Solidesulfovibrio magneticus RS-1: one gene and its partner. The main gene of each other region encodes a partner of the protein of the gene in region 2 in a complex. Links are inferred from orthologs where the notes say so. Each region holds a gene or a part of one and is shown on either strand. Other genes may lie near its edges. The genes, in order: DMR_RS05335 and DMR_RS13150.

Region 1 (15,481 bases), 1.8 Mb from region 2 along the record:
TCTGGCGGCGGGCTTGGTCCAGGTCGCCCTGGTCCAGGGCGGTGCGGGCCGCATCCAAGGTCTGGCTGGCCAAGTCGTAAAAGAGAGGCAGCAGGGCGGCCAATCGGCCAGGGTTTGGGGCGTCGGTGTTGGGGGGCCGGGGCTTGGTCGGTTCGGCGGACTCGCCTTCCGGCCCGAGATAGTGGAGCAGGGTGCGCAGCACGGCCGCCTTGCGCACGGGCTTGGCCAGAAAATCGGTGAATCCGGCTTGCTGGCAAAGCAGCCGGTGTTCATCCAGGGCATGGGCGGTCAGGGCCAGGATGGGCGTGGGGACGGCTCCTCGCTGCCGTTCCAGCGCCCGGATGCGTCGGGTGGCTTCGTAGCCGTCCACCACAGGCATCTCCAAGTCCATGAGCACCAGATCATAGGGCGCGGCGGCGAACAGCTCCACGGCCTGGACGCCGTTCTCGGCCTCGTCGATGCGGTAATGGTCGCTTTCCAGGTAGAGGCGAATCAGGGCCAGATTGTCGCGGTTGTCGTCGACAAGCAGCAGGCGAGGGGGTGCGGTGGCTGGTTCCATGGCGTATCCGGGGACAGGGGCCGACGGTTTCATTTTTAGCTGATTGAGGATAGCCGTTGGGCGGAAAAGCGCAAGGGGGAAGGGCGCGTCAGGGCCGCAGGCACACGGCGGCTTCGGGGCAGACGGCGGTGAAGTCGCGCAAAAACGTTTCCACCCGGCCGGCCTCGTCCGGGCTGTAGATCAGGCGCACCACGGCGGCGAACCGGTCCACCACCGTGGGCAGGGCCAGATTGTCCTCGGCCTGGAGAAAAAACGTCAACAGCGACACGTTGGCCGAGGCCAGGCGCACATACAGCCGGGCCGAACCGGTCGGCACGGGATGGCGACGCCGCCGGGGCGGCCTTCTGCGCCGGCTCACAGGATGTCGCGTCCGGTTTCGGTGATAAGGGCCATGTGTTCCCAACGCGCACCGCCCCATTCGGGATAGTACAGGCCCGGCTCCACGGTGACGACCATGCCCGGTTCCAGCACGCTCTCGGCCGAGGGGTTGAGGCTTGGGCCTTCGTGGGTCTCCAGGCCGATGCCGTGGCCCAGGGAATGGGTGAAGCGTTCGGCCACGCCTTCCCGGGCAAAGACCTCCCGGGCCAGGGCATAGGCCTCGCGGCAGGCCATGCCCGGGCCGATGCGCTCCAGCACGGCGGCCTGGGCGGTCTGGACGCGGGCGAGCATCTCGGTGAAGCGCGCCGGGGGCTTGGCCCCGACCCAGACGGTGCGGGTCTGGTCCGAGCAGTAGTCGTCGGCCCGGCCGCCCACGTCCACCAGGACCAGACAGCCGTCGGCGATGACGGTCTCCCCGGGGATGGCATGGGGCAGGGCGGCGTTGGCGTCCACGGCCACGATGGGGGCAAAGGCCAGCTCGGAGGCTCCGAGGTCGCGGAAGCGTTTTTCGATCTCCCAGGCGGCCTGGGCCTCGGTGCGTCCGGGCAGGAGAATGTCCGGCAGGCTGGCCATGACGCCGTGGTTGATGGCGGCCGAGCGGCGCATCCGGGCGATCTCGGCGGCGTCCTTGCGCAGTCGCAGCGGTTCCACGGCCAGGGCCACGGGTGTCATGGGCATCAGCGCGGACAGTCGGCCGTGGACGTCGAAGGACAGGCTGGCCGGCTCGAATCCCAGGCGAGTCACGCCCCGGGCCTTGAGAAAATCCGTGATGGCGGCGTAGCGCCCGGCCCCGTAGATGCAGAGGTTTTGTTCCGGCCACAGGCGCAAGGCAGCGTCGCGGTAGCGGGCGTCGGTGAAGAGATAGTCGTCGCCGTCGGCCGTGACCACGAGATAGCCGGCGCTCTCGTTGCACTGGGGATCGTGGAGTTCGAAGCCGCTTAAATAGAAGCGGTTGGCGGCGTGGGACACGAGCAGGGCGTCGTGGCCCATGGCGGCCAGGGCGGCGCGCAAGCGGTCGCGGCGGCCAGCGAAAACGGGGCAGCCGCTTGTGGCTGTGGCGGTCATGGCATCTCCTTCAGGCGGGACGCGCCCGCCCGCGAAGGTGTTTCAGATCGGGCCGGCGACGTCAACCGGCCAGCGGCCCGACGGGACATGGCCCGGGGAAACACCTGCCGTCCTCGGCTGGCCGACGCGCCGGGGCAACGGTGTTTTCCGTCAAGCGTCATCGACGGTCTTTGGGCTTTCCGGCCGACAAAGCGCCAACCCTCGCCGAACCCCCTCTAAACATTTCTCCATGTGGGGGGGCTGGGGGCCTCAGGCCCCCAGCCGTCGGAGGCAGGTTGTTAAAGCGTGTAGACGGTTTCCGGTTGTCCCAGGACGTGCCGCTGGGCCCATTCGATGCCCTGCATGATGGAGTGGTCCATGTTGCCGACCTCGTATTTCCAGCCGCCGAAGCGTCCACGGGACTGGATGCCCAGGCACTCCAGGGCCGGCTGGAGCACGGCCAGGGCGGCGTCGCGCTCCAGGCAGGGTATGGGGTAGGCGTAGTCCACCCGCATCTCCCAGGAGGCGTTCTGGCCGGCGACGTCGGCCGGAGCCAGAAGCGTTGTGGCGACCAGGCCGTCCACGGTGGCCCGCTCCAGGCCGGCGAAGTCGGCCGGCTTGTGGGCGGAAAAGCTCGTCTCGGTCATGAACGCCCGGCTGCGCGGGATCATGCCGTCGGGATCGGGGGTGTTTAAGGGCGAATAGTTGTGGAAATTGGTGACCCGGTAGAAGGGGCAGTCGGCTTCCGGGAAATACATCCAGCAGCGCGGGTCCGGGGGCGCGCCGGCAAAGCCCAGGCCGTGGATGACCGAGCCGCTGTGCTTGAGCCGTCCGGCCGCCTCGATCATGGCCGGGCTGGCCCCTTCCAGCTGGTCGGCCACGAAACGGTCCAGGGGGCCGGTGGTCAGCAGATGGTCGTAGACGATGACGTCGCCAGAAGCGGTGAGCACGGTCTTTTCGGCCGGATCGACCCGGCGGCAGGCTTCGCCCAGGCGCAGCCGGTCGGCGAAACGACGGGCCAGGCGGCGGAAGATCTCGCCCGTGCCGCCGCGCAGGGGAAAGCTGAAGGTGTTGTTGGGACCCCAGGCCACGTCGTCCGTGCCGTAGATGATGTTTTTGACCACCCGCCCGGCGTCCACCACCGAGACGCGCTCGCCGATCCAGCGGTGGGACATGGCCGTGGCCGGATGGGCCCAGACCTTGAAATTGTAGGGGACCATGAACAGCCGCGCGATGCCCGGGCCGAACACCCGGTCTATCCATTCCCGGAAGTTGGCCGGCGCATCGGGGTGGACTCCGGCTGCGGCGTCGCGGCCGGCGGCCAGCAGCCCTTCGACGCATTCCCAAACGAGATCCGGGGGCAGTCGGCGGATGTTGTTTTGGAAGGGGTAGGGAACGAAGGTTCCGGCCAGGCGAATCCAGGATTCACGCTGGTGGCGCAGGACCTCGTCGCCAAGCAGTTCATCGAGGAGCTTGTCGAAGGCTTTGTAGTGGGAGAAAACGACGTGTCCGCCCACGTCCCAGGTGTAGCCGGCGGCATCGGTGAAGCTGGCGGCCAGGCCGCCGGGATAGGGATGGCGTTCCAGGACGAGGAAATCGTTTTCGCCGAGTTCGGCCAGGCGGTTGGCCGCGCCAAGGCCCGTTGGGCCGGCTCCGATGATCAGATATTTGACGCGCATGGTTGCCTCCGGGAGGGTGGGGGCAGGCGAGCAAGAAAAGGGCCAGCCGGCAAAGGAGAATAAAACTCCCGGGGCCGGACGAGCCGGTCCCGGGAGGAAAGATGTTGCGCCGGTCGTTTACCAGGCCGGGCGGCGGGGGGGACGCGGAGCGCGGGGCTTGGCCTCGTTGACCTTGAGGCTACGGCCTTCGAACTCGGCGCCGTCCAGGGCCCGGATGGCTTCGTCAGCGGCGGCGTCGTCGTCCATCTCCACGAATCCGAAGCCGCGCGGTTTGCCGGTCTCGCGGTCGGAAATCAGTTTGACGGACTGGACGGGGCCGTAACGGCCAAACAGGTCACGGACGCTTTCCTCGGTGGTGCGGAAGGGCAGGTTGCCAACATAGATGTTTTTGGACATGAGACACGGACTCCCAAAACGGTTGACGTCAGCGAACGCGAAGCGTGGACGGAGGAGGGCTACCCGCCGGCTACGCTCCTCCCCAGGACAAACCCATCGGCCCAAGGGCCGTGAAGGCCTGACAGTTGGAGTGCGCCTGTCCGTCGGGACGGCGAAGAAAGGTATGGCAGGCGTTGCGCACTCGTATTCCAGACTCCGTTAGAGTCTCGCCGCGCAAACACGGGGAGGACGGTCACGCACCACACGCGAAGTCGTCACGGGTTTGAGCGAACATGGAAAACGATAACGAACCGGTCAGTGGCTGGCAAGGAAAAATTGTTCCTTTTCTCCCTTAGGCCCTGAAATTTTTCCGGTTTGCGTTGTTCCAAACCCGTCTTGAGGGCGTTTATTCCGACGCAAAGAGGATGCTTTCAGCGGTGAAATGGACTATCCTGCCCCTGTGTGCTCGAGCGCAGGCCAAGCGCACCAACGTCAGGGAGGGCTGTACGACGCCATGACGGGAAAAATCGGGGCCAAACGTTTCGCCGTGGCCGTATCGGTGCGGGAAACCTACAAGACAGGGTTTGGCGGCACCACGCAGAGCGCTGAACGCGCGATCTATTATTACGCCGAAAAAACACCTGAGGCGGGCATCAGCGTGCAGGCCTTAAACGGCAACAGCGTGCCCAGCGGCGAGGTCACGCCGATCACTGAGGAGGAATTCCTCCAGAAGTTCAAGCCCGAGCCGCTCATGTACTACAATCTGGTCAAGCCGCGCATGGAAGCCATGCAGGCCGAGCTGGAGCGGGGCGAGAAACATCTGGAGGCCGGCCGGCTGGAGCGGGCCGAGGAATCCTTCCAGAAAGCCCTGGCCTACGACGCCGAGAACCTGCGCGCCATCTTCGGCCTGGGCAACGCCTACCTGTCCGGCGGCAAGCTCGACGACGCCCGCGACATTTTCGACAAGATCATGGGCATCGAGCTGGCCTTTGGCCCGGAAAACAAGTTTTTGTTCAACGAATTCGGCATTCGGATGCGCAAGGCCGGGCTGCTGGCCCTGGCCAAGTCGTATTACGAGAAAGCCCTGGCCGTCAGCGAAAACGACGAGAACCTGTTGTTTAATCTCGGCCGGGTGCTCTACGAACTGGAGGAGTACGACGGCGCGGTGGAGGCGGCCGAGCGTTGTCTGGCGCTCAACTCCGGTTTTCTCATCGCGGCCAAGCTGGCCAAGGCGGCCCGCCGCCAGGCGGCCACGGCAGCCATTGGCGACGCTACGCCTGGGGCTGCGTCCCCGCCCGCGCAAGACGTCTGACCGGCCTCGCAACCCCCTTTATCATTTTCCCACTTGGGGGGTCTGGGGGCCTCAGGCCCCCAGCCGCCGGAGGCATTCTTTCCTCTTTCCCCCACCCCCTAAAACAAACATTCCACCAAATCCTCCACGCCCACGCCCAGCAGATACTCGCCCAGCTCCACCCCGCCCAAGCGTTCGGCCAGGGCGTCGCGGTCGTGGCGGCAGCCGGCCAGCGCCGCTTCCAGCTCGGCCACGTCGCGCCGGCCGAAATAGTCGCCCAGAAGCCGCGCCGCAAGGATGACGCCGCCTTTGACGTCCAGATGGGCCTCGATGAGCCCGCCGGGCGTGCGGCGCGTCCGGGTGAAGCCGTAGGCCGGCGAGGCCCCGAAATTCCAGTCGTAGGTCCGGTAGCGGCTCTCGGCCAGCCCGGCCGCGCCGGCGGCCTCGTCCGGGGCCAGCGCCAAGTCGCCCGGGGCCGCGCCCGGGCAGACATGCCCCATGACGTGGCCCATGAAGTCGGTCACGGCCATGGGCGCGGGCAGGTGGGCGGCGATGTTGGTGACGCGCTTTTCCACGCTTTTGACGGCCTTGTCGCGGTATTTTTCGGGATCGACCCGTAGCGCCCCGGTCAGATGGGAGACGTCGGCGTCAAAGAGCAGGGTGCCGTGGTGCAGCACCCGGTCGCGCCAGACGTGCTGGGCGTTGCCGGAAAATTTTTGGCCCTCGATGGTCAGGTCGTTGCGTCCCTCGAAGGCGCATTGCACGCCCAGGGCCGCCACCGCCGCCAGGATCGGGGCGGTGAAGCCCCTAAAGTCCATGGCCCCGCCGCCGAGGCTGATGAACGTGAAATTGACGTTGCCCAGATCATGGAAGACCGCGCCGCCGCCGCTTAAACGGCGCACCACCGGGATGCCCCGCTCCCGCACGAAGGCTTCGTCGATCTGGGCGCGGGTGTTCTGGTTGCGCCCGACAATGACGGCCGGGGCGTTGCGCCACAGCATGAACACGTCGGTAGCGGCGTTTTTGAGCAGCCACTCCTCGGTGGCGAGATTAACGGCCGGATCGGTGGTCTCAAGCAAAATGGCGCGCACGGCAGATCCTTTGCGGCTGGCGGTTGTCAGGAATCGGGGCCAAGTTCGCCGGAGCGTTTGACGGCGCGAAGGAGCCGTAGGCCGAGCAGCACGGCGGCGGCGCACCCGAGCGCCCCGAAGAGCGAGATGCCGAAGACGAGCGGCGGCACGCGGCTGGCCAGCACCTGGCAGGAGCCGAGAAACAGCGCCGCCGTGACGATGCCGTAGACCAGGCGGTTTATGGTGGCGTCCAGGCCCCGGTGGACGAGGTGCACGTCGAGCCGGCCCTCGCGGGCGCGGCGCAGGATCTCGGCGGCGTCGCGGGGGAAACTCTCGACCAGGGCGTTCCAGTCGCGCCAGCTGCGCCGGGCGCGGGTGAAAAGCGCCCCGGGCGAAAGCCGACGGGCGATGATCTTGCCGGCGTAGGGCGCGATGACGTCAATGAGCGAAAAGCCCGGGGAGAGCGTTCGCGACGCGCCTTCCAGCACCACAAAGACTTTGATGAGATGGGCCACCACCGGCGGCAGCAGGATGCCGTGGCGGCGCACGATGGCGGCCACGTCGGCCATGGCCCCGCCCAGGTCGAACGCGCCAAGCTCCTGGCTGGCGTAATCGGCCACGAAATCCTCAATGTCGGCCCTAAGCGCCGCCCGGTCCAGGCCCGGCGGCAGCCGGCCGATGCGCATGACCTGTTCGGTCAGCCCCTCGGCGTCGCCCTCGGCCACGGCCAAAAGCGCGTCCTCCATGGCCCGCCGGGTGCGCTCGTCGATGCGCCCGACCATGCCGCAGTCCAGGATGCCCAGCCTGTCGCCGGGCAGCACCAGCAGATTGCCGGGATGCGGGTCGGCATGGAAGAAGTTGTCGCGGAAAATCATCTCCAGGAACACGTCGGCGGCAAGCTTGGCCATGGCCGTGCGCCGGGCCGCGGCCTCGGGCGAAAGCTCCCCGGCCAGACGCGACAGCGGCTCCCCGACCAGCTCTTCCATGGTCAGCACTTCCCGGGCGCAGCGCTCGGGATAGGGGCGCGGAAAGGCCACGCCCGGCTCGGAAGCGAAATTGGCCGCGAAATGGCGCAGATTGCGCTCCTCGCGCACGAAATCGAGTTCCCGCAGGATGGTGCGGCGCATCTCGGCGGCCACGGCCAGGGGTTGATACAGCCGCAGCTCCACCACCCCCCGCTCGGCCAGTTCGGCCAGGCCCATGAGGATGTCGAGATCGGCCCGCACCCGCTCCTCGATGCCGGCATGGCGCACCTTGACCACCACCGCCGTGCCGTCCGGCAGCCTGGCCCGATGCACCTGGCCAATGGAGGCGCTGGCCATGGGCACGGGATCAAAGCCCTCGAAGAGTTCTTCCACCGGCGCGCCAAGCGCCTCGCGGATCGTGCGCTCCACCGCCTCGGGCGCATCGGGTTCGGTGTCGGCCCGCAGTCTGGACAGTTCCGCCGCCACCTCCGGCCCCACGAGGTCGGCCCGGGTGCTGAGTATCTGGCCAAGCTTGATGGCCGTGCCCCCAAGCTCGGTCAGGGCCAGCCGCAGCCGTTCCTCACGCTTCAGCGTCGCCAGACTGGCCCCCGACGGGCTGACCAGCAGGTCTTTTAAAAACGCCGGGTCCGTGGCGGCCAGAAACTCGGCCAGGCCGTAACGCGCCAGCACCCCGGCGATTTCCCGGAATCTGCGGGCGTTTCTGGCGAAATGCGGTATCGAGGCGAGTGACAGCATGGCGGCGCGTCCCTTAAAAAATACGAGAGTATTTTTTAAGAAAAATTACTGGTTTTTCGCTGTTGCTTCTCGTGGACGCGGCGCGAGGGTCTGGGGCGGAGAGGCCAAGGAGGAAGAGAAGAATGCCTCCGGCGGCCGGGAGGGGGTAACCCCCTCCCGGACCCTCCCTGAAAGGGGGGATGGACGGCCGGTGGTATATCACGCGCGCCCTTGGGGCCTAGATCGGGCAATCTGGGGGCTGGCGACGCCAGCGGTAGGCCTCCACGGTGTTGCTCATGAGCGTGGCGATGGTCATGGGGCCGACGCCGCCGGGCACCGGCGTCATGGCCGAAGCCACGTCGGTGAGGTTGTCGTAGTCCACGTCGCCGCACAGCTTGCCGTCAGGCAGGCGGTTCATGCCCACGTCCACGATGACCGCGCCGGGCTTGACCATGTCGCGGGTGATGAGCTTGGGCTTGCCGATGGCCGGCACGATGAAGTCGGCCTCGCGCACCACGGCGGCCAGGTCCGGCGTGCGCGAATGGCACACCGTCACCGTGGCGTTGCCGAAAGGCGAGGCGGCAGAGAGCAGCATGGCCATGGGCTTGCCCACGATGTTGCTGCGCCCGATGACCACCGCCCGCTTGCCGGCCGGGGAAAGGCCGTAATATTCCAGAAGCTTGATGACTCCAAACGGCGTGCACGGCTTGAGGCAGGGCAACCCGATGGACAGCCGCCCGACGTTTTCGGGATGGAAGCCGTCCACGTCCTTTTTGGGATCGACCAGGGCCAGACAGCGCTGGGCGTCCAAACCCTTGGGCAGAGGCAGCTGGAGCAGGATGCCGTCAATGTCCTCGCTGCTGGACAGTTCGGTGATGAGCTTCTCCAGGGCGCACTGGCCGATGCCGCCGTCGAGCCGCCAGATGCGGGAAACGAAGCCCACTTCCTCGCAGGCCTTTTCCTTGTAGCGGACGTAAATCTGGGAAGCCGGGTCCTCGCCAACGAGGATGACGGCCAGATGCGGGGCGCGCCCGTGCTGGCGCACCAGGGCGTCCACGTCGTTTTTCACGCGCTGGCGCAATTCGGCCGCGACTTTCTTGCCGTCAATAAGCAGCATGGCGAAATCTCCTTGGAAAGCGGTCAACAGCGGCCCCAGCCGCCGACGTCACGGCGACACTCTTAACCGGGCAGGCGGGCGTCGTCTACTGATGCGAGGTGGAAAGGCGAGGAGGAAGAGGCCTCCGGCGGCCGGGGGGCTCAGCCCCCCGGACCCCTGACATGGGGTAAAGGGGGGGGCGAGGCTGGGACGGCGGGCGGCAGCGTGGCAGAAAGGGTTTCCACTGGCCGAAGCGGCCAGCAAAAGCAAAAACGCCCTGGAAACCCTCACTGGTTCCCAGGGCGTCTCACGAAGCCCCGCCTGGCCCCTTTCCCCCTTTCAGGGAGGGTCCGGGAGGGGCTTAGCCCCTCCCGGCCGCCGGAGGCAGTCTTCGTCTTTCTCTTCTTTTCTTCTCTACTCTTCGTCGCCTTCGGGCTCTTCTTCGTACCACTGGCCGGCCATGACCGGGCCGTAGTAGATGGCCATATCTTCCAGCTCTTCCTCGATGCGCAGCAGCTGGTTGTACTTGGCCAGGCGGTCGGAGCGGCACAGCGAGCCGGTCTTGATCTGGCCGGCGTTGACGGCCACGGACAGGTCGGCGATGAAGCTGTCCTCGGTCTCGCCCGAGCGGTGGGAGACCACCGTGGTGTAGGCGGCCTGTTTGGCCATCTCGATGGTGTCCAGGGTCTCGGTGACGGTGCCGATCTGGTTGAGCTTGATGAGGATGGAGTTGGCCACGCCCTGGTCGATGCCTTCGGCCAGGATGTCGGGATTGGTGACGAAGATGTCGTCGCCAACGAGCTGGATGCGTTCGCCGAGGTTCAGCGTAAGCGTCTTCCAGCCCGGCCAGTCGGACTCGGCCAGGCCGTCCTCGATGGAGATCAGCGGATAGCGCTCGACGAAGCCGCCCAAGTAATCGACCATTTCGGTCGAGGACAGGGAGAGGTTCTCGCCGGTGAGCACGTATTTGCCGTTCTTATAGAATTCCGAGGCGGCGGCGTCGATGGCCAGGGAGATTTCCGAACCCGGGCGGTAGCCGGATTCCTCGATGGCCTTGATGATGTATTTGAAGGCTTCGTCGTGGCTCTTGAGGTTGGGGGCAAAGCCGCCCTCGTCGCCCACGGCGGTCATGTGGCCGTCGGCGGCCAGGATCTTTTTGAGGGTGTGGAAGGTCTCGGCGCCCATGCGCAGGGCGTCGGCAAAGGTGCGCGCGCCAAGGGGAATGATCATGAATTCCTGGATGTCCAGGTTGTTGGGAGCGTGCGCGCCACCGTTGATGATGTTCATCATGGGCACGGGCAGCACCTTGGAGTTGATGCCGCCGATGTACTGGTACAGCGGCAGCCCCAGGAAGTTGGAGGCGGCGCGGCACACGGCCAGGGACACGCCGAGGATGGCGTTGGCGCCCAGGCGCGATTTGTTCTCGGTGCCGTCGGTGTCGATCATGAGGTTGTCGATGGCCACCTGCTGCAGGGCGTCCATGCCGATGACGGTGTCGGCCAGTTCGCCCTGGACGTTCTCCACGGCCTTGGTGACGCCTTTGCCGGCGTAACGGGAGGCGTCCTGGTCGCGCATTTCCAGGGCTTCGCGGGAGCCGGTGGACGCGCCCGAGGGGACGGCGGCCCGGCCGGACGCGCCGGATTCCAGGGTGACCTCCACCTCGACGGTGGGATTGCCGCGCGAATCGAGGATTTCCCTGGCCCAAACGGCCGCTATGGTGCTCATGATGGTCTCCTTGAAAGTATGGGGTTTGGCGTTGTGTGCGTGGAAGGCGGGCCGCGTGGCCCGACACTGTTGGCTGTAGCGCAATTCCAAACGATTTATAAGCCCCGGGGTCGGGCAAAATGCCGGAGGCGGCGGGGGGATCGGGAATGTCGCCCAGGCTTCGTCAGATCGTGATGTCCGGGAAGTCTTCGACGCCGGCCGGTTTGGCGTGGCGGGCCAGGTAGCGCAGGAAGGCCTTGGCCTCGGCGAAGTCCGGGTCGGCGGCCACGGCCTTTTCCAGGAGCGTCCGGCAGCCGGCGGCGTCGCCTTTTTCGTAGAGGGTGCGGGCGAGGTTGAACATCAGGCGTTCGTCGTGGGGGGAAAGCTCCAGGGCCTTGCGGTAGTAGTTGGCCGCGCCGTCGAAATCGCCGCTTTTGCGAAGGCTTATGCCAAAGGCGTTTATGGCGAGCTTTTGGCCTTCGGCCGTGGCCGCGCCGCTGCTTTGGAGCACAGCCAGGGCGTCCTCGCCGGAGTCGGGCCGGCCGGCGGCGGCCAGGGCGGCCAGGATGACCAGGAAAAGGGCCTGTTCGGGCGGGGGCAGGGTTTTGTGGTCCAGGCCCGGCCCGACGTCGCGCAGCAGCCTGGCCAGCACCAAGGCGGCCGGGGCGATGCGCTCGCTGTAGAGCAGCGGGGCCGGCACGAAATGGCGCAGGAATTCTTCCGGCGTGACGATCTTTTGCAGGGGCATGGGCAGATGTTTTTCGTCCAGGGGAAAGATGACGATGCGGGCCGGCCCGAGCTTCATGGCCAGCCAGTCGATGCGCTGGACAAAACCGCGTCCGGAACCGCCCTGGCCGCCCATCTTCTCGCGCTTCTCGGACTGGTAGCAGCCGAGAATCTCCGGCAGTATCGTCATTTCCGGCCTCCCGGCCGGCTTGAGGCCAGCCACAATTGCCGCAACCCTTCGAGCAACAGTTCCGGCCGCACGTCGCGGATGACCGGACAGATGGGGGCGAGTTTCTCGGCAAAACCGCCCGTGGCCAGCACGTGGACGTCGCCGCCGAGGTGGGCCTTGAGGCGGGCGGTGACGCCCGTCACCATGTCGGCAAAGCCGAAGACAAAGCCCTGGTTGATGCAGTCCGTGGTGGAGCGGCCGATGGACAGCGCCCCGTCGCCCGGGTCCAGGGCCACGTGGGGCAGCTTGGCTGTCTTGCTGACCAGTCCGGACAGCGACGTCATGAGGCCCGGGCAGATGAGCCCGCCCAGGAACGCGTCGTCCTGGACGCAGTCGAAATTGGTGGCCGTGCCGAAATCCACCACGATGACCGAGGCCGCGCCCACGGCCCGGCGGCCGGCAAAGGCCGTGACCAGCCGGTCGGCCCCGACTTCGTGGGGCCGGCCGTAGAGGTTTTTGAGCGGTATGGGGATGTCCGTGGGCACGAAGCGCAGCCGCACGCCGAGATAGCGCGAAATGGCGTGTTCGATGATGGGATTAAGCGGCGGCACCACGCTGGAGGCCACGGCGGCCTCGATGTCGGCCGGCCGGCAGCCGTGAAAGGGCAACGCCGAGGCCAGGGCCAGACCCAGGCTGTCCGGGGTGGCGCTGCGGTCGGTGGGCAGGGCAAAGGACGACAGCAGGCCGCCGGCCTCGGCCAGGCCGAACTTGATGTTGGTGTTGCCGACGTCGACTAAAAGGGCGGGCATGGCGGTTACGGCGCGCCGGCCGGGCGCACGCCCAGGCGCGAGAGAAAGGTTTCCACGGCGGGCAGGCTGCGCCGCACCATTTCGTCCACTCCGGCGGCGGTGGGATGCAGGCCGTCGGGCATGGTCAGGCCGGGAACGCCGGTGACGCCGTCGAGAAAGGACGGGTAGAGCACGGCGTCGTATTTCTTGCTCAGCTCGGCGTAGACGGCGTCGAGGTCGCGGGCGTAGCCCAGGCCGTAGTTGCGCATGGCCTGGATGCCGCAGAGCAGGACCGGGATGCCGGCCGCCTTGAGCCGGGCCAGGATGGCGTCGAGGTTGTCCCGGGGCACGGCCGTGGGCAGGCCGCGCAGCATGTCGTTGGCCCCGAGTTCCAGGATGACGCCGGCCGGTTTGGCGGCCAGCACCGCGTCGAGGCGGGCCAGACCGCCGGCGGTGGTGTCGCCGGAGATGCCGAAATTGAGGATGTCCACGTCATAGCCGCGCGCGGCCAGGGCGCGGGCGAGCTTGGCCGGGTAGGCGTCGGCGGCGGGCAGTCCCCAGCCGGCGGTGAGGCTGTCGCCCAGGGCGGCCAGGGTTGCGGCCGGGGCGGTCTGCGGCATGAAAACTCCAAGAACGGCCAGAGCCAGGGCCAGGGCCAGGGCCAGGCAAACCGGCGCGGTTTGTCTTTTCCGGGCAAGCTGGTATCCTGCCGGGGACGGCACGGGGCGCGGCGCGCCCGCTGTGGGGATGTTGGAGGCGTGCATGATTTCCTTGTCCGATGTGCGGCTGACGTTACAAAGCCAGGCCGGCGGGGTCAACATCCTGCGCGGGGTGGACTTTGCCGCCGCCGCCGGCGAAGTGGCGGCGGTGATGGGGCCTTCGGGCGCGGGCAAGACCACGCTTTTAATGCTCATGGCCGGACTGCTCGCTCCCACCTCCGGCACGGTGACCGTGGCCGGACAGGACCTGACGGCCATGGGCGAGGACGCGCTGGCCCGCTTTCGCCGCGACAACGTGGGCATCGTGTTCCAGGCCTTCCACCTCGTGCCGGCCATGACGGCGCTGGAAAACGTGGCCCTGCCGCTGGAGTTCGCCGGCCGGGCCGACGCCTTCGACCGGGCGGCCCAGGCCCTGGACGCCGTGGGGCTGTCGCAGCGGCGCGGCCATTTCCCGGCCGAGCTGTCCGGCGGCGAGCAGCAGCGGGTGGCCCTGGCCCGGGCCCTGGCCCCGCGTCCGCGCCTGCTTCTGGCCGACGAACCCACTGGCAACCTCGACGGCGAGACCGGCCAGATGGTCATGGAACTGCTGTTTTCCCTGTCCGACGGCATGACGCTCATTCTCGTCACCCACGATCCGGGGCTGGCCGAGCGCTGCGGCCGGGTGGTCCACATCCGCGACGGCCGGGTGGCCGGGGACGGCCCGAGCGCGTCATGAAGCGGCTGTTTTTCGTCCCGCGCGGCCGGTCCTCCTCGGAGCGGCTGGCGCGCGGACTGTTGCTGGCCGGGGTGTTCGCCCTGGCCGTTGCCGCCTATCAGAAGAATTTCGAGCGGGTCATCGCGCGCACCGAGGCCCGGGGCGTGGTGGCCGATCCGGCCGGGGTGCTTACCCGCGAGGACCGGCTGTGGCTGCTGGAAGCGGCCGAGCACCTGCGCGGGCGCTTCGGCCTGGAACTGGCCGTGCGGCTGGGGACGGACCCGCTCCCGGCAACGGCCCCCAATAATCCCAAAAAAATCGTCGTGTACGCGGCCTCGGACTGCGCCGGCAGCCGGGTGGTTCTGCCGCCTCTGGCCGCCGCCGGCCTGCCGGCCGGGCTGCCGGCCGATCTGGCCCGGGAGCACCTGGACGCCGCCTGCCGGGCGGGCAAGGCCCGCGAGGGCCTGCTGGCTGCGGTGGGGCTTCTCGTTTCAGCCCTGGACGAGGCCGCCGACAAGGCAAAAGGAGACGATACGTGACCGAGGAAACCAAAGCGCCGCAGCAAAACGTGATCATCTTTACCGACGGGGCCTGCCTGGGCAATCCCGGCCCCGGCGGCTACGGCGCGGTGCTGCTTCGCGGCGACGAACGCCGGGAATTTTCCGGCGGCCGCAAGCTGACCACCAACAACCGCATGGAGTTGCTGGCCTGCATCGTGGCCCTGGAAGAGCTGGTCGAGCCCAGCGTAGTGTCCATCACCACGGATTCGCGCTACGTCCACGACGCCATCGAGAAGCGCTGGCTGGCCTCGTGGCAGAAAAAGGGCTGGGTCAATTCCGAGAAAAAGCCGGTGAAGAATCAAGACCTGTGGCTGCGGCTGTTGCCGCTTTTGTCCCGCCACAAGGTGAAGTTCAGCTGGGTGCGCGGCCACACCGGCCACCCCGAAAACGAGCGCTGCGACGTGCTGGCCAGGCAAGCCGCCAATTCGCGGGGGCTGGAAGCGGACGCGGGGTATCCGGGGTAGGAAGCTTGTCAAAAACTGAGAGGGCCGCTGATTGTTGGCGGCCCTTGATAAAAAGACTAGCTGCACATTTTTGCGCACAGGGTATGCGGTTTCTTAGTGATGAATGTTTTACAATAAGCGAAGAATCCAATGATGAGTCCGATTAATATGCACAAAAAATATATTATATAACCTATTTTTCGTGCATTGTGTTGTGAGAAATGCTGTTGTTGGTGGAGCGATGTAAGAAAAGATGGTGTATATGAATTTGCAGGGCTGGAGTTTTGAGAGTTTCAATTCAAGAAAGATATGGCTTGAGTACATTATAGTGGCTATATATGTTGACAAAAATGTGAGAGTTGTGATGAATTCCTTGTCGGCACGATAACAATCTGATGTGATAAGTAGTTTTGAGATATCGATTACAGATGACGTGTCTAGCAAGGCTATCCAGTAGACTATTATGGCGGATGGAATGAATGTTGC
Region 2 (15,629 bases):
GGCGATGGTGCGCACCTTGCTTAAGATCTTGGCGGCGGCCAGCCGGAAGTCCTCGGGCGAGCCGATGTCGTAGAGTTCGGGATAGTAGCTGCCCATGGCGTTGATCATGGCCGAGAGGATGGACATGGGATGGCCGTTGGGCGGAAACCCGTCGAGGTGGCTCAACAGATCTTCGTGCAACAGTTCCTGGTCGCGCAGCATGATGCGGAATTCTTCGCGCTCGGCCCGGGTCGGCAGCTCGCCGAACATGATGAGCATGGCCGTTTCCACGAAGGTGGCCTTGTCGGCAAGCTCTTCAAGGTCGTAGCCGCGATAGAGCACCACGCCATTTTCGCCGTCGATATGCGTGATGGCCGACTTGCAGGCCGCCGTATTGGCGTAGCCGGGATCGAAGGTGATCCAGCCGGTCTGGCTGCGCAGCTTGCGCACGTCCAGGGCCTTTTCGACGTGATCGCCAATGATGACAGGGAGTTCGACAGTCTTGCCGTCATAGGTCAAGGTGGCGGTGGGTGCTTCGTTCATGGCGCTTCCTTATCTGTTGCAACGGGTGTCCATAGCAACGGACCCCCTTCCTGTAAAGCGGGCGGGCCGGCAAGCCGCCTGTGGCCTTGACCCGGCGGGTCTAAAGCGTAAGGTGTCGCCCCGTTGCAAGGAGGGCTTTTCGTGGAAGCGTTTCTTTTCATTCCCTGTCTGGTCGAACACGTGTTGCCGCAAGTGGGCGAGGCGACTACGGCCGTTTTGGTCCGGGCCGGCCTGACGCCGGTGCTGCCCAAGGGCCAGACCTGCTGCGGCCAGTTCGCCTACAAGCGCGGCCGGGCCGACCTCGTGCGGCCCCTGGCCCGGCGGTTCGTGGAAATATTTCAGGACGCGCCGGTGGTGGTGTGTCCCTCGGGTTCGTGCACGGCCATGGTGCGCCGCTATCCCTCGCTTTTCGCCGAGGATGACCCGTTTCGGGAGCAGGCCGCCCACGTCGCCGCCAAGACCTTCGAACTGGGCCAGTTCCTGGTTGAACGCCTGGGGCTCACCGACCTGGGGGCGCGCTGGGACCTGACCGCCGCCCTGCACGGCTCCTGCCAGACCACCCGGGTGCTTGGGGCCGGATCGGCCACCGAGGCGCTGTTGGCCAAGGTCGCCGGCCTGACGCTGGTCCCCTTGGCCCGGCCCGAGCGCTGCTGCGGCTTTGGTGGGGCATTTAGCATCGACTACCCCGAAGCCAGCGAAGCCATTGTTGCGGAAAAAATCGACGACATCGTGGCCAGCGGGGCCGAGGCGGTCATCACCGCCGAGCCGAGCTGCCTGCTCAACATCGCTTCGGCCATGGCCAAGCGCGACCTGCCGATACGGGCGTTGCATCTGGCCGAGGTCCTGGCCGGGGAGGGCATATGACCAAGACCGCCCACGATTTCGCCAAAGCCTCGGCCAAGGCCCTGGGTGACCGCCAAAGCCGGGCCATCCTGCACAAGGCCATCGGCCACATCCGCGTGCTGCGCCAGCGCTCGGTCAACGCCATGCCCGACTTCGCCGAGCGCCAGGCCCGGGCCGTGGCCGTGCGCGACAAGACCCTGGCCAAGCTGCCGGAGTTGCTCGAAAAGCTCGAAGCCAGCGTTACCGCTGTCGGCGGCCGGGTCCACTACGCCGAAACGGCCGAGACGGCAGCTACGCTTGTGGCCCGCATCCTGTCCGAGCGCGGGGCCAAGCTCGTGGTCAAGGGCAAGTCCATGGTGAGCGAGGAGATGGGGCTCAACGAGGTTCTGGAAGCGGCCGGCATCGAGGCCGTGGAGACCGACCTTGGCGAGTACATCATCCAGCTGGCCGGCCAGCGCCCCTCGCATATCCTGGCTCCGGCCCTGCACGTGTCCAAGGAGCAGGTCTCCGACCTTTTCGCCCGCAAGTTCGGCCGCACCAGCACCGACATCCCGGAGATGACCCGCATCGCCCGGGACAGCCTGCGCCAGAAGTTTCTGGCCGCCGACGCCGGCATCACCGGCTGCAACATCGCCATCGCCGAGACCGGCACGGTGACGGTGCTGGAAAACGAGGGCAACATCCGGCTTTCCGGCTCCTGTCCGCCCATCCACATTGCGCTCATGACCCTGGAAAAAGTGGTGGAGACCCTGGCCGACGCCGCCGTGGTCCTGGACATCCTGCCGCCGGCCGCCACCGGCCAGACCCTGCCCGTGCACCTGTCCTTTTTCACCGGCGCGCGGCGCGAGGGCGAACGCGACGGCCCCAGGGAAATGCATCTGGTCATCCTGGACAACGGCCGCTCGGACATCCTGGCCGATCCCAAGCTGCGCTCCATCCTGCGCTGCATCCGCTGCGGGGCCTGCTTAAACGTCTGCCCGGTCTACCAGAGCGTGGGCGGCCACGCCTACGGCACGGTCTATCCCGGCCCCATGGGCTCGGTCATCTCCCCGCTTTTGAAGGACAACCCCGGCGATCCGCGCCAGCCATTCGCCTGCACCCACTGCGCCGCCTGCTCGGAAGCCTGCCCGGCCGGCATCGACCATCCGGCCCTGCTCCAGGAACTGCGCCGCCGCGTGTCGGAGACCGAAACCGATCTGCCGGTGGCGGCCTTCAGCCTGCTGGCCCGGCATCCGCTCCTGTTTGGCGGCGCGGCCGCCGTTGGCCGCCTGTTTGACCCCAAGCTGCGCGAGGTCGCGGCCGTGGCCCCGGACGCGCCGGTGGGCCGCTTCCTGCGCTGCCGGGAGTTCCCGGGGCTGGCCCGGCCTTTCTCCCGGCGATTCAAGGCCCTCGCTCGCCGGCTTAAGCGTCTCCAGGGAGGACGTGCATGAAAACGCGCGCCAAAAACGCCATCCTCGGTCGCCTGCGTGCGGCCACGGCCGCCGGCTTCCCCCGTGTCTCGGCCCCGACCATTCCCCGCAAACCGGGCGGGGGCGTGGCCGATTTCGAGCGCTTCGCCGCCGTGCTGACCACCCTTGGGCCTACCTTTGAGATGGCCCGCACCCCCGAGGAGGCCCGACAGGCGCTGACCGCTTATCTGGCCGCCAACGACGTGAAAACCGCCGTGCGCTGGGACCATCCCGATCTCGACGCCGTCTCGGCCGCCGGCGTCCTGGCCGAGGCCAAGGTCGCGGTCATTGCCCCGGAAGAGCTGCCCGAGCGCGTCTGTCCGGGCCTGGCCGCCGTGGATCTCGGCGTCACGGCCGTGGCCTACGCCCTGTGCGCCACCGGCAGCCTTGTCATGGCCGCCGCCCCGGGACGTGAGCGCGGCACACCGCTGGTGCCGCGCCTGCATGTGGCCTTCGTGGCCAGATCGCGTCTTGTGCCCGACCTGCCGACCATGCTGGAGCGGGTGGGGCAGGGGCCCATGCCCAGCGCACTTAACTGTGTCTCGGGCGTGTCCAGCACCGGCGACATCGAATTCGTTTACGTGCGCGGCGTGCACGGGCCGCTGGCCGTGCATGTGATCGGGCTGGATTGGTTGTAAGGGAGTAGTGGGAGAGTTTTAAGAGTTTCCGGCGGTCGGGGGGAATCATTCCCCCCGGGCCCCCTGTTTGCGGGCTCCGGTCGGCCGGGCGAAGAGACGTCGGCGGGCGGTCGCCCGAGAGAAGACGAGAGCTGTAATGCGCCGTTTGCCCGGACGGCTTATGTCCGGGCAAACGGCGCATTACAGCCCCCAACTCGTCAGCGAAAAGGGCTGCTTTGGGCGCGAGCTATGCTCGCGCCCAAAGCAGCCCTTTTCGCGCGCTTGTGCCGCCGCGCCCTCGGCCAAAGGCACGGTGGAGTCCCCTAGAACATTTTGAGCGCGCGCAACGTATATTCCAGCAATTCGTCGATGGGGCGCTCGGGCAGGCAGGCGTGGGCCAGGGAGAAATACAGCGGTTCGCGTTCGGCCAGGGTGGCCACGATTTCCTCTTTGAGGCCAAGCTGCGTCAGATTGGGGCGCTGGTCCGGGTTGAGATCGGCCATGAGGCGCTCGGCCAGACGGTCGGGGTGGGCTTGCAGGTAGAGCACCAGCCCCTTGGCCAGGAGGGCCCGGTTTTCCGGCAACAGCACCACGCCGCCGCCCGTGGCCGCGACCAGCCCTTTTTGGGCGGCGGTTTCAGCCAGGATGTCTGCTTCGGCCCGGCGGAAGGCGTCCCAGCCCTCCCGGGCCACCAGTTCGGCGATGGTTTCGCCGCGCGCTTCGACGAACCGGGCGTCGAGATCGACGAAGGAGCGGCCGAGGCTTTCGGCCAGTTTGCGGCCAAGCGTGGTCTTGCCCGAGGCCCTGGGACCGATGAGGTAGATGTTGGTGTCGGCGGCAAGGGGCATGGCTCGCTCCGGGAGGTGGCGTGCGGCCGGGACGCGGCCGCCGGCAGTGCAGATAGCCTGCCGGGCGCGGCTTGTCGAGGCGGGCGTGTAACCGATGGGCTGCGCTCGACGCCTGAGCAGGCAAACGCGCCTGGGGAGGGGCGTTGGCGGAGGCTTGCTGCATGACGACGCGTGTTGGTGAGAAATGCGTTCGGTTGAAAGACGGCGTGTCCGGCCGTCCCCGGCCGCGTCTGGAAGGCATTGACGACGCTGCCTTGGCCCGGGCGGCCTTCGAGGGCGACCAGCAAGCTTTTGCCGCGCTGGTCGTGCGGCATGGACCGGGCGTGGCCCATCTGGCTTCCCGTTTTTGCCGGGATCCGGCCGGAGTCGAGGATCTGGCCCAGGAAGTGTTCGTCAAGGCCTACCTCAATTTGGGCGGCCTCCGGGACTGGGGCATGTTTCGCGGCTGGCTGCACCGCATCGCCGCCAACACCTGCATCGACTGGCTGCGCCGGCGCAAGATCGAGGACGGGCTGGTGGGCGGCCTGGAGGACACCTTGCCCGACGAAGGCGAAGCGGCCCGGCGTGAGGCGCGTGAGGCCAGAAGGCGTCTGGAGGCGGCCATGGCCGTGCTCGGCCCCAAGGATCGGCTCCTGGTCGCGCTTTTAGGTCTTGAGGGCAAAAGCGTCGAGGAAGTGGCGGCACTCACGGGATTGACCCGGGTCAACGTCAAGGTGCGGGCCTTTCGCGCCAGGCGCAAGCTCAAGGCATTCTTGGAGAAAGACCATGGCTGAAGGTTCACGGCAATTCGGGGCGGGAAGCCTCGTCACGGTTCTGATCGTCGGCGTCGGCTTGGGCTGGCTGCTGTCGAGCCGTCAGGCGTTGCTGGAAAGGCGGGCCACCGATGGCGCGGGTTTTGAGGAAGTGCGCCAACGGTTTGCCGACGAGTCCATGCGGCGTCTGGATCTGAGTCCCGAGCAGCGCCGCGTCTACCTCGACGCCTGGGAGAACGGTCGGCGCGATTTCGATTTGGCCCTGGGCCGCATGCGCCCGGATATCGACATCGTGTTCCAGCGCATTGATGATCAGGTGCGGCCGATGTTGTCGCCGCGACAGTTGGCTGTCTATGATCGCCTCGAAGCCGAGCGGCGCGCCCACATGCCCGAGCGGCCGGCCGGGGCCGACTGATCCCGCTTATTCGTTTCGCAGATACGGCAAGACCCGCCTAGAGAGCATGGCAAAGGCTCCGGCCGAGCCGAAGACCAGGGTCAGGGCGGCGGCGGCGGCCACAACCAAGGCGGCCGGACCGGCAAAGACCGAAAACGGCAACTCCATGAAATACGTCGTAAACCCAAACGACACGGCCGTGCCCACTGCCAGGGCCACCAGACCCGCCAACAGTCCAAGCAGGGCGTTTTCCAGACACAGCACCGTCATGATGTCGGGCCGGGTCGCGCCGCAGACCTTGTAGATCACGGTCTCGTAGGCCCGTCGCCGCAGGCCCGCGGCCAGGGACTGGATAAGAACGAGCAGCCCCGCCCCGAGGGTTGCGGCGGCGGCGGCGCGCACGGCCGAGGACACCTTGTCGGCCACGGCCAGCACCTCGGTCAGGGCGTCGCCGATACCGACCACCGTGACATTGGGGAAGCGTTCCGTGACGGCGGCGAAGACCGCCTCGCCCGGGGCCTTGCCGGCGGCCTTGTCGGTGTAGGCCGTGGCCAGCCAGGTGGCCGGCAGCCCGTCCAGGGCGTTTGGCGAGAAAACAAAGACGTAGTTGATGCCAAGGGTCAGCCAGTTGACCCGCCGCAGGCTCGAAATCTTGGCCGTGATCTCCCGGCCGAGCACATTGACCGTCACCGTGTCGCCGACCCCGACGCCGATGCCCTTGGCCACGGCCTCCTCCACCGAGACCAGTGGTTCGCCCGCATAGTCCGGGGGCCACCACGCCCCCTCGATCAGACGCGTGCCCTCGGGCATGGCCGCGGCAAAGGACAGCCCCCGGTCGCCCGACACGGCCCAGCGCACGTCTTCGCTGACCCGCGACTCGTCCGGGGCTTCGCCGTTTATGGCCGTCACGCGCCCCCGGATCATGGGCGAGGCGTCCACCCGGATGACGCCGGCCACGCCCCTGGCCGTTTCCAGAAAGGCCGGCAACTGGTTCGGCTGGACATCGACGAAAAAGTAGTCCGGCGCGGTTTTCGGGATGTCTTCCACAAAGGCCTGGCGGAAATTGGCTTCCACCTGGGTCATGGCGGCCAAGGTGGACAGTCCCAGGCCCAGGGCGGCCAGCACCCGGGCCACCTGGTTGCCGGGCCGGGCCACGGCCCGAAGGGCCAGGGAGAACAGTCCCGGGCGATGGAGCGGCGCCAGCCGCACAAGCCGCACCGTGGCTGAGGCCAGCAGCCGGAAGATGGCCGCCGCGCCTAGGGCCGCCACGACAAAGCCCAGGCCCAGCCGGCGGTTGGGCGTGGCCAGCACGGCCAGGGCGAAAAGCCCGGCCAGGGCGATCACACCCGGCAAGGCGTCGCGCCAGGGCAGACGGCCGTTTCCGGCCGGGGCGTAGCCTCGGAAAAGGAGCAGGGGCGAGACCCGGCCGGCTTGCACGAGATGGGGCAGGGAAAAGGCCAAAACGGCCAACGCGCCAAAGGCGGCGGCCAGGGCCAGGGCTTCGGGGTAGGGGCCGGGCGGCAGTCGCACCGGCAGCGCCCCGGCTGCCAGGGGAGCAACAAGCGCCGGCAGCGACGCGCCGACGGCCAGGCCGATGGCAATGCCCAGGCAGCCCTGGGCGGCCACGGCCAGCAGATAGGTCCAAACCACCACCCGCCGGGGCGCGCCCAGGCACTTGAGCGCCGCGATGGAGCCTTCGCGTCCCCCCAGATAGCCGGCCACGGCCTGGGATACGCCGATGCCGCCCAAAAGCAGCGAGGCCAGGCCGACCAACCCGGTCACGGCCCCCAGCCGGTCCATGAAACGGGTCAGCCCGGGCTGGGCCGAGGCCAGATCGCGCACGCGCCAGCCGGCTTTGGGATAGGCGTCCTTGACATGCGCGGCGACGGCCTTGGCCTCGGCCCCTGGCGGGAGCTTGATGCGGTAGGCGTGGCGGGTGAACATGCCCGGGCCGATAAGGCCCGTTCCTTCGAGGGCGCTCTGGGCCACGAGCAGGCGCGGCCCCAGGGACACCAGGCCCGTCGAAGCGTCGGGTTCGCGGACGATGGTCGCCCGTATTTCGAGGGGCACGTCGGCGACGAGGATGACGTCGCCCAGGCGCGCGCCCAGGCGGGCCAGAAGTTCCGGGGCGACGACCGCGCCGGGCAGGCCGTTTCGCGCCTCCAGGGCCTCGGAGGCGGTCATGGGCGGTGACAGGTCGAGGGAACCGTATAAGGGATAGTTCCCGTCCACGGCCTTGAGCGAGGCCAGAGCGCGCCCGGCGTTGTCATCTCGGCCCCGGGCCATGGTCTGCATGGTGACCACATGGGAGACCGTGCCCAGAGCGGCCAGGGCGTGGCTTTCTTCGGGCGAGGCCGGGCGCAGGGACAAGGCGACTTCGACGTCGCCGCCAAGAAGCGCTGCGGCGTCCTCGGCCACGCCGGCCAGATAGGCGGCGGACAGGCTTTTGGAGCCGGCCACGGCGGCCACGCCCAGGGCCAGGCAGGCCACGAAGACGCCAAAGCCCCGCAGCCCAGCCCGCAGCTCGCGGCGGGCCAGGCGCGCCGCTAACAACAGCTCGTATATGAAGCTTTTCATGGCGCAACTCCTCTGTGAGATTTCCTACTGGAAACGCAGGCAATGGTCCATGCCCGTAAAAGTGTGAGGTTTGCGTTGCAAGAGGCATCAAAATAGGCCAGAAACAAACAATCCGAGGACGACCGCGCCCAGGTCCCGAATCCGTATCAGAAACTGAAAAGCGCGGGATACCACCACGTCAAGGGGAGGCCGGCAGTGAAGAATTTGAAGCTTGGCGTCAAAATCAGCATCGGTTTTGGACTCCTGATCGCCATCGCCTGCGCCCTGGGGGGCATGGCCGTGTTCAACATGCGGGGCGTGGAAAGCCAATCCACGCGGTTGGTGCAAGAGTACATCCCGGAACTGGCCATCGCCAACAGCGTCGAGCGGGCTGCCTTGCAGACCATGCTGGAAATGCGCAGTTACGGTTATACCGAGGACAAAAAGCAGTTTGACGCGGGTATGCGCAACTTCGCCGACCTCAAGCGTTCCTTGGGCGAAGCCAAGGCCCATGCCGACAAGTACTCCCAACTGGTCCAGTTGCGCGACAACGTGGCCAAAGCCCAGGCCAAGGCAGCGGAATACGAAAAGCTCATCGCCGAGACCCATGCCCGCATCGAGGCCATCGCCGGAGTGCGCAAAATCTTGGACGGCGCTGCGGCGGAGATCGTCAAAAACAGCGAGGGCTATCTCGAAAGCCAGCAGAAGAAGATCCGCGAGGAGATCGGTTCAGGTGTCGCCTCTGCCGGGTTGCTGGAGCGGGTGGATAAGATCGACGGCGCCAGTGATGCCGTAAGCGCCATCACCGCCATTCGGGTCGGCAACTACCGGGGCCAGCTTTTCCGCGACCCCCGGCACATTGAGGACGCCGTCAAAGCCTTTGGCCAACTTGACCAGGCTATCGACGCCATCCGATCCAAGACCCGCGACGAAGCCAACATTCGCCAACTGACCGCCATCCGCGACGCCTCCCAGAAATACCGCCAAGCCCTCATGGATTATCTCGATAATTTCAAGGCCCTTCAGGATATCGCGGCCAAGCGCCTGGAAGCGGCCAACGCTGTCCAGGACGCGGCCGAGGTCACGGCCAAGGCCGCCATGGACGCCACCACGAAGATCGCCGTCGACGCCGTTTCGAGCTTGGAAACCGCCTCCTCGGTGATGCTGGGCGGCCTGGCCGTGGCGCTGATCCTGGGCGTGGTCATCGCCGTCTTCCTGACCAAGGCCATCACCGGACCGGTCGTCAAGGGCGTGGGATTCGCCAAGGCCATGGCCGAAGGCGACTTCACCCGGCTGCTCGACATCGACCAAAAGGATGAAATGGGCATCCTGGCCGCGTCCCTCAACGAAATGGTGGGCAAATTGCGCGAGGTCGTGGCCGAGGTGCAGTCGGCCTCGGAAAACGTGGCCTCGGGCTCCGAGGAACTCTCGGCCTCGGCCCAGAGCATGTCCCAGGGGGCCACGGAACAGGCGGCCAGCGTCGAGGAAATCTCCTCGTCCATGGAAGAGATGAGCTCCAACATCAAGCAGAACGCCGAGAACGCCCAACAGACCCAGTCCATTGCCGTCAAGGCCGCCCAGGACGCCCGGGAGGGCGGCGAAGCCGTGGTCTCGGCCGTGGCGGCCATGAAGAACATCGCCGAGAAGATTTCCATCATCGAGGAGATCGCCCGCCAGACCAACCTGCTGGCCCTTAACGCCGCCATTGAGGCGGCCCGGGCCGGCGAACACGGCAAGGGCTTCGCCGTGGTCGCGGCCGAAGTGCGCAAGCTGGCCGAGCGCAGCGGTTCGGCTGCCGCCGAAATCTCCGAACTCTCGTCGTCCAGCGTCCAAGTGGCCGAGCGGGCCGGTTCCATGCTCACCAAGATGGTGCCCGACATCCAGCGCACGGCCGATCTCGTGCAGGAAATCGCGGCCGCCAGTCAGGAGCAGAATTCCGGGGCCGACCAGATCAACCGGGCCATCCAGCAGCTTGATCAGGTGGTGCAGCAAAACGCCTCGGCCTCCGAGGAAATGGCCTCCACCTCGGAAGAGCTTTCGAGCCAGGCCGAGCAGCTCCAGTCCACCATGGCCTTTTTCCGGGTGGACGGAGCCACGGCCCGGCGCACGGCCTATCGTCCGGTCAAGGCCCTGCCGTCGGCGGCCCGGCGTCCTGCTGCCGCGGCGCGTCCGTCCGGCGCGGCCGCCAAGCCCGCCAGCGGCGTGGGCATCGACCTTGATGCTCGCGACGACGAGTTCGAGCGGTTCTAGAGGTCCACGACACGAATGCCAGGCCGGACGCGGGAACGCGTCCGGCCTTTTTTATGGCCGCCGGGCAAGTCGGACGGTTGGCGTTGTCGCGGCGGCCCGAGCAGGTCTGAAATAGCGGCGTTTGGGAGGTGTGGGCGAAGGTGGCCCCGTATGGCGCGGCATGGCGTTTGTCGGCCCGGGGCGTAAAAGCCCTGCTTGGGAACAGGAATGGAGCGCCGGATGGCTGGGGGATCACTGCAACAGCAGATTGATGGCGTAAACGAGGCCCGGATTGGGTTTAACTGGCGACAAAGCGCCGCCGGCGGCGCGCATGGAGGCTGGGTTGGCGGTCTGGTCGTCGGCCAGCAGGGGCCAGGAGGCGGAGGCGAAAAAGGACGGCTTGGCGGCAAGGTAAAGACTATCCGGCACGGTGGTGATGTCGCAGCCGCCGTCGGCGCTGGTTGCCGGCAGGATGGTGTTGGCAGTGAGCACGACGTCGGTGATGCCCTGCTCCACCCGCAGCGGACCGCCGGACAGGAGCAGGTTGCCAAGTACCATTTGGCCGTGGGAAGCGTCCATGATTTCGATGCCTTCCTGGCTGACCACGTTGCGCAGGAACACGTTGCCCGGCCCGGCCGGACCCCAGTAGTCGGTGGCGTCGATCTCCTCGACGAGATTGCCCTCGAAGAGATTGCGGAAGGGATAGTGCCCATGCACTGAGATGTCGCAGGGCGTCCAGGCGTCGGACTCGCACTTGCGACCGCTTGAGGCGTTGTAGCCGAAAACATTGCCGTTGGCCCCTTGGCTCACCACCATGGCGTGGCGCAGGGTGCTCAAAACGTTGTTTTCAACCAGGCAGTCGGACACGTGGCGGCCCAGGCTTACGCCGTAGCCGCGCCCGCCGTCGCCGTAGTCGTGGGAGCGCTTGAAGGTGGAGTCGCGCACCTCGATGGCGGCCGAAGATTCGGCGTAGATATGGGCGCTGACGGTGTCGAGGCTTTCCACCCGGCGCACCCAACAGTTAAAGGCGTACTTGAAGTGGATGGTGTCGCCGCCGGCGCTGCCCGGGTCTTCGCGGCGGATGGACAGGTCTTCGATGCCGACGTTTTTTCCCATACGGTAGACCCTGGCCCGGGCGGACAGGTTCGTGGCGTAAGCGGCGCGAAGCGGCCTGTCCAGGGACACGGTCTGGCCCGATATCGCCGTAACGACCGCGAACTGGCCCACAACGCTTTGCGCCCAGTCCTGGTTCCACTCCGGGTCGGTATACATCTTGGCCGGGTCGTTTTGCTGCTCGATCTCCATGACGTCGCCCACGACGATGCTCGAGGCGCTGGACAGGGTCATGCTCGACGCGCCGAGCGGCGCGTCCTGGGTCAGGCTGGACCAACTGCGGGAGTTGTAGGTGGTGAAGTCAATAAGCGCATCGGCTGTCCCGCCCATGTTGAAGACCAGCAAGGAGGCCTTGGCCCCCTCGCCGCGAAGGACCACGCCGCTTGCGAGTTTGAGCGTGCGGGCGAGGCGGTAGGTTCCGGCCGGTATGGCGACCACGCCGGGCTTGGCCACGGCGGCCACGGCGCTCTCGAAGGCGGCGCTGTCGTCGTGCCGGCCGTCGCCCATTGCGCCGTAGTCGCGCACGGAAACGGTTTGCACCGGCGTCGGCGGCGGGGTGCGCAGGCCGGCCTTGTTCCAGGCGGCGTAGGGATCGGCATGGGCTACGGCGTTTTCAGCGGCGACGAGGGGGGCGGTCGGCCAGGCCGCCAGGACAAGCAGGCACAGGGCAAGCGCACGGCACGATGGTGACAGGATCGGATACGGCATGGGACATCCTGTTTGGGGTTTGCCAGAACTTTGCAGATGTCGTGCCTGTGTGAAAAAAGTCAACAGGGTTGGCGCAAGGCGACGGCATTCCATGATTCCTATCGGTGGGCTCTGTGGAAAAAAGCAAAGTTTTTCCACGAAGCATGGAATGGGCTGTTGGGAAATCCAGAAAGTGGGGACTACCGGGCGTTGCAGGCAGGACGCAGTCCCGGGGACCTGGGCAAAAGGGCGGAGGAAAGGGTTGGTGTCGCGTCCCTTAAGCAATACGAGAGAGCTTTTTACGAAAATTCATGGGGTTGATCTGTTGTCTATGACAAGCCAGATACGTTTGTCGGTAACCGGTCAATCAACCCCTTCTTACGCCGCTTGAGTTTTCTGTCATGGTTTATCCCACAGGAGGGCGACCATGGCAGCGTCATCAGCAGAGCTCAGTTTCGAGAAGGCGGCGTACTGGTCTGAACATATTGAGGCTTGGCATCGTAGCGGCCTGAGCCAGGGGGCTTACTGCCGGCGGCAGGGTCTTTCCCAAAGTTCCATGGGCTATTGGCGGAAGCGTTTGGAGGCAGCGACTGGCAAGGAGGGCGCGTCCTGCGTCACCCTCGTTCCCGTGCCTCTGCCGGCGTCGGCCCAGGCGGACATGGCAACCGTGCCGGCACCGATCCTAGTGCACGTGGGCAACGCCTTTCGCATCGAGATCAGAGGCAACTTCGCCGCGCCGGTGCTGGAAAAGCTTGTCCGCACGCTGACACGGCTATGATGTCGCCGGTAAGCGGCGTCCGGGTTTATTTGGCTCTGGGAGCCACAGACATGCGCAAGTCCATCGACGGGCTGTCCATCCTGGTTTCACGGCAGCTGCAACTCGATCCGTTTGCCGGTCACCTTTTCGGCTTTTGCAACCGCAGCCGGACGATCATCAAGCTGCTCTACTGGGATCGCAACGGCTTTTGTCTGTGGCACAAGCGTCTGGAGCGGCATGTGTTTCGCTGGCCAACCCGCGAGGCGGAGGTGCTTGCCATTGACTCCCGGCAACTGGCCTGGCTGCTTGATGGTCTCGATCCCCTGGCCGTGACGGGACACTCCCGTCTGGAGTATTCGACGCTCTTTTAGACAGTATTGCCTTGATTAAATTGAATAATAATGAGAGATTGTTCGGGCCGTGGACATCAATTCCCTCCCTGACGACCCTGCCGCACTGAAAGCTCTCATTGTCAACATGGCTGCCAGTCAGGCTGACCAGCAAGAGCACATCGTCCAACTTGAGCAGCGCCTTCAGCTCCTGAACCTGATCATTTACGGCCCGAAGTCCGAGAAAAAGCCCCGTACCGGCCAGGAGCAGCAGCTCTCCCTGTTCGACGAGGCCGAGCAGACTGCGGAGGAGCACAAACCGCAGACCTTCGAGGAGGCCTGCGCCCCGGCGAGCACCCGCCGCAAACGCGGCCGTCGCCCCATCCCTGCGGATCTGCCCCGGGTGGAGATCATCCACGACCTGCCGGAATCGGAGAAGACCTGCCCCTGCGGCGCTGAGCTGGTCCGCATCGGTGAGGAAGTCAGCGAAAAGCTCGACATCGTGCCGGCCAAAATCCAGGTCATCCGCCACATCCGGCCAAAATACGCCTGCCGTACCTGCGAAGGTGTGGAGGACGATGGGCCGACGGTGAAAACCGCGCCCATGCCACCCCAAATCATCCCCCAGGGCATCGTGACTCAGGGCCTTTTGGCCCATGTCGCCGTGGCCAAGTATGCCGACGCGCTGCCCCTGTACCGCCAGGAGGATCAGTTCGCTCGCCTGGGGCTGGACATCTCCCGGGGAACCCTGGCTGGCTGGATGATCCGCGTAGCCAAGTCCTGCGATCCGCTCATCGACATGATCATCGCTGAAATTCGTTCCGGCCCCATCGTCAACATGGACGAAACCACGGTCCAGGTGCTTGCCGAACCAGGCCGGGCCAACACCACGAAATCATTTATGTGGGTCGCCCGGGGCGGAACACCGGGAAAACCGGTCGTCCTGTTTCGCTATCATCCGACCCGGGCCGGCAGCGTGGCTGCGGAAATTCTTGGCGATTTCAAAGGCTATCTGCAGACCGACGGCTACAGCGGCTATGAGGCCCTGGGCGAACGGGAAGGCCTGCGCCATCTCGGCTGTTTGGCCCATGTCCGGCGCAAGTTCGTCGAGGTCGAGAAGTCCGCTGGCAAGAAGGCCAAAGGCGGCACGGCCCATGCCGTCCTCGATCTGATCGGCAAACTCTACGGCGTGGAGCACCAAGCCGAAAGGCAACAGCTCAATCCGGAGCAGATCAAGGTCCTGCGAGCCGAAAAATCCAGGCCGATCCTGGACAAGCTTAAGGCGCTGCTCGATGCACGCGCCGCCACCACCCCGCCCAAGAGTCTGCTCGGCAAGGCCATTGGCTATGCTATCAAACAGTGGGAGCGGTTGGTCGTCTACCTGGAAGACGGCCGACTGCGTCCGGACAACAACCTGGCCGAAAACGCCATCCGCCCCTTTGCCGTGGGCCGCAAAAACTGGCTGTTCTCAGGCCATCCGCGCGGAGCCGACGCCTCGGCCACCATCTACTCCCTCATCGAAACGGCCAAGGCCAACGGGCTGGAGCCATACCGCTACCTGCGCCACCTCTTCGAGCACTTGCCGGCGGCAACCACTGACGCCCAACGCAAGGCCCTCCTGCCCCAGTACAGCGATCCTCAAAGCCTCATCATACCTGCCTGAGCTTATCCTGCTTCCTGCTCGCCCTAACAAGACGCGCCTTATTGAGCGCTTACGTTGGCCGCAAGCCTTCGCCGCAGCGCAAAGCCCGTGATGAAGTCTCCGACGCGTCAGGCGGGCAATCTCGTGGGCATGTCCATGAAGCGACCAATCGTCAGCCGATCGCGGCACAGGAAGAGCCGAAGCCGGTGACTCCTCTCCAGCGACCCAACGAACGAGATGCCAAGGCCAAGCCTCAGGTTGGTTCCGCGCCTCGGCCTTCGGGTAACGGGAACCAGGTAGAGAATCATGCCGCTGTTCGCATGAGCGAAGCCCAGAAGCGCGCCATTGCCAGCCTGTCCAGACGCCGTGGCATCGTTGAAGCCGATCTCGACGGCATGGCGCTCGAAGCCTTTGGCGTAGCCCTTGACTACCTGACTCCCTCAGACGCTGCCGCGTTCATCCGCCAGTTGCAGCAATCGGCCTAGCCGACTCCCTCGTACACAACGATCATTATTCAGTGAGCGGGAACCGCTTGAAGGGATTGGTGCGTCCTTTGAGCGGTTCCTGCCTGGAGTATTTCCTATGGAGAACCCGATTGAAATTGGGCATCTGTCAGCATCGTCGATCAACAGCTACCTCGACTGCGGCCTGCAGTTCAAGTTTGCCAAGATCGACAAGCGCGAGCCTGAGGCTATTGCCGAAGCGCTTATATTCGGTACAACCATTCACAAGATCATCGAACTCTACCACCATGAGCGGTCTATTGGGACCAGACTTTCCGTCATGGATGTGACCGCTGCTTTCGAGAAATGCTACACGGAAGCTTTTGAGCAGCAGGCCGGCAAGATCCAATTCAAGGAGGGCAAGGATTTCGATTCGACGCTGCTTGAAG

What was found.
Region 1: the proteins of DMR_RS13150 (region 2) and DMR_RS05335 are in contact, whole or in part, in a cryo-EM structure (PDB 9GE8), measured with the Escherichia coli proteins. The link is inferred for Solidesulfovibrio magneticus RS-1 from one-to-one orthologs.

Annotation. Positions count from the first base shown.
Region 1 is NC_012796.1:1,277,964-1,293,444, forward strand. What follows is about bases 11,475-14,474. They hold DMR_RS05335 (arylesterase), read right to left. Parts: upstream 13,344-14,474; coding sequence 12,606-13,343; downstream 11,475-12,605. Other genes in these bases: DMR_RS05325 (tetratricopeptide repeat protein), read right to left, coding at 11,475-11,812; DMR_RS05330 (type III pantothenate kinase), read right to left, coding at 11,809-12,600; DMR_RS05340 (ABC transporter ATP-binding protein), read left to right, coding at 13,342-14,013; DMR_RS05345 (hypothetical protein), read left to right, coding at 14,010-14,474. Outside these bases: DMR_RS05275 (response regulator), read right to left, coding at 1-559; DMR_RS05280 (DUF4911 domain-containing protein), read right to left, coding at 648-875; DMR_RS05285 (M24 family metallopeptidase), read right to left, coding at 914-2,002; DMR_RS05290 (protoporphyrinogen/coproporphyrinogen oxidase), read right to left, coding at 2,281-3,660; DMR_RS05295 (RNA recognition motif domain-containing protein), read right to left, coding at 3,778-4,056; DMR_RS05300 (tetratricopeptide repeat protein), read left to right, coding at 4,550-5,347; DMR_RS05305 (lipoate--protein ligase), read right to left, coding at 5,446-6,417; DMR_RS05310 (ABC1 kinase family protein), read right to left, coding at 6,444-8,117; bifunctional methylenetetrahydrofolate dehydrogenase/methenyltetrahydrofolate cyclohydrolase FolD, read right to left, coding at 8,335-9,213; eno (phosphopyruvate hydratase), read right to left, coding at 9,607-10,917; more of DMR_RS05325, read right to left, coding at 11,081-11,474; more of DMR_RS05345, read left to right, coding at 14,475-14,531; rnhA (ribonuclease HI), read left to right, coding at 14,528-15,016; DMR_RS24310 (hypothetical protein), read right to left, coding at 15,125-15,481. UniProt on the Escherichia coli protein: TesA is a multifunctional esterase that can act as a thioesterase, lysophospholipase and protease.
Region 2 is NC_012796.1:3,069,704-3,085,332, reverse strand. What follows is about bases 5,227-8,374. They hold DMR_RS13150 (ABC transporter permease), read right to left. Parts: upstream 8,002-8,374; coding sequence 5,452-8,001; downstream 5,227-5,451. Other genes in these bases: DMR_RS13145 (HAMP domain-containing methyl-accepting chemotaxis protein), read left to right, coding at 8,197-8,374; DMR_RS13155 (hypothetical protein), read left to right, coding at 5,227-5,445. In the rest of the region: DMR_RS13185 (citrate/2-methylcitrate synthase), read right to left, coding at 1-522; DMR_RS13180 ((Fe-S)-binding protein), read left to right, coding at 664-1,386; DMR_RS13175 (lactate utilization protein B), read left to right, coding at 1,383-2,795; DMR_RS13170 (LutC/YkgG family protein), read left to right, coding at 2,792-3,451; DMR_RS13165 (shikimate kinase), read right to left, coding at 3,754-4,278; DMR_RS13160 (RNA polymerase sigma factor), read left to right, coding at 4,440-5,051; more of DMR_RS13155, read left to right, coding at 5,044-5,226; more of DMR_RS13145, read left to right, coding at 8,375-10,230; DMR_RS13140 (glycosyl hydrolase family 28-related protein), read right to left, coding at 10,462-12,030; IS66 family insertion sequence element accessory protein TnpA, read left to right, coding at 12,437-12,787; IS66 family insertion sequence element accessory protein TnpB, read left to right, coding at 12,784-13,137; tnpC (IS66 family transposase), read left to right, coding at 13,244-14,758; DMR_RS24495 (hypothetical protein), read left to right, coding at 14,800-15,222; DMR_RS13120 (RecB family exonuclease), read left to right, coding at 15,320-15,629.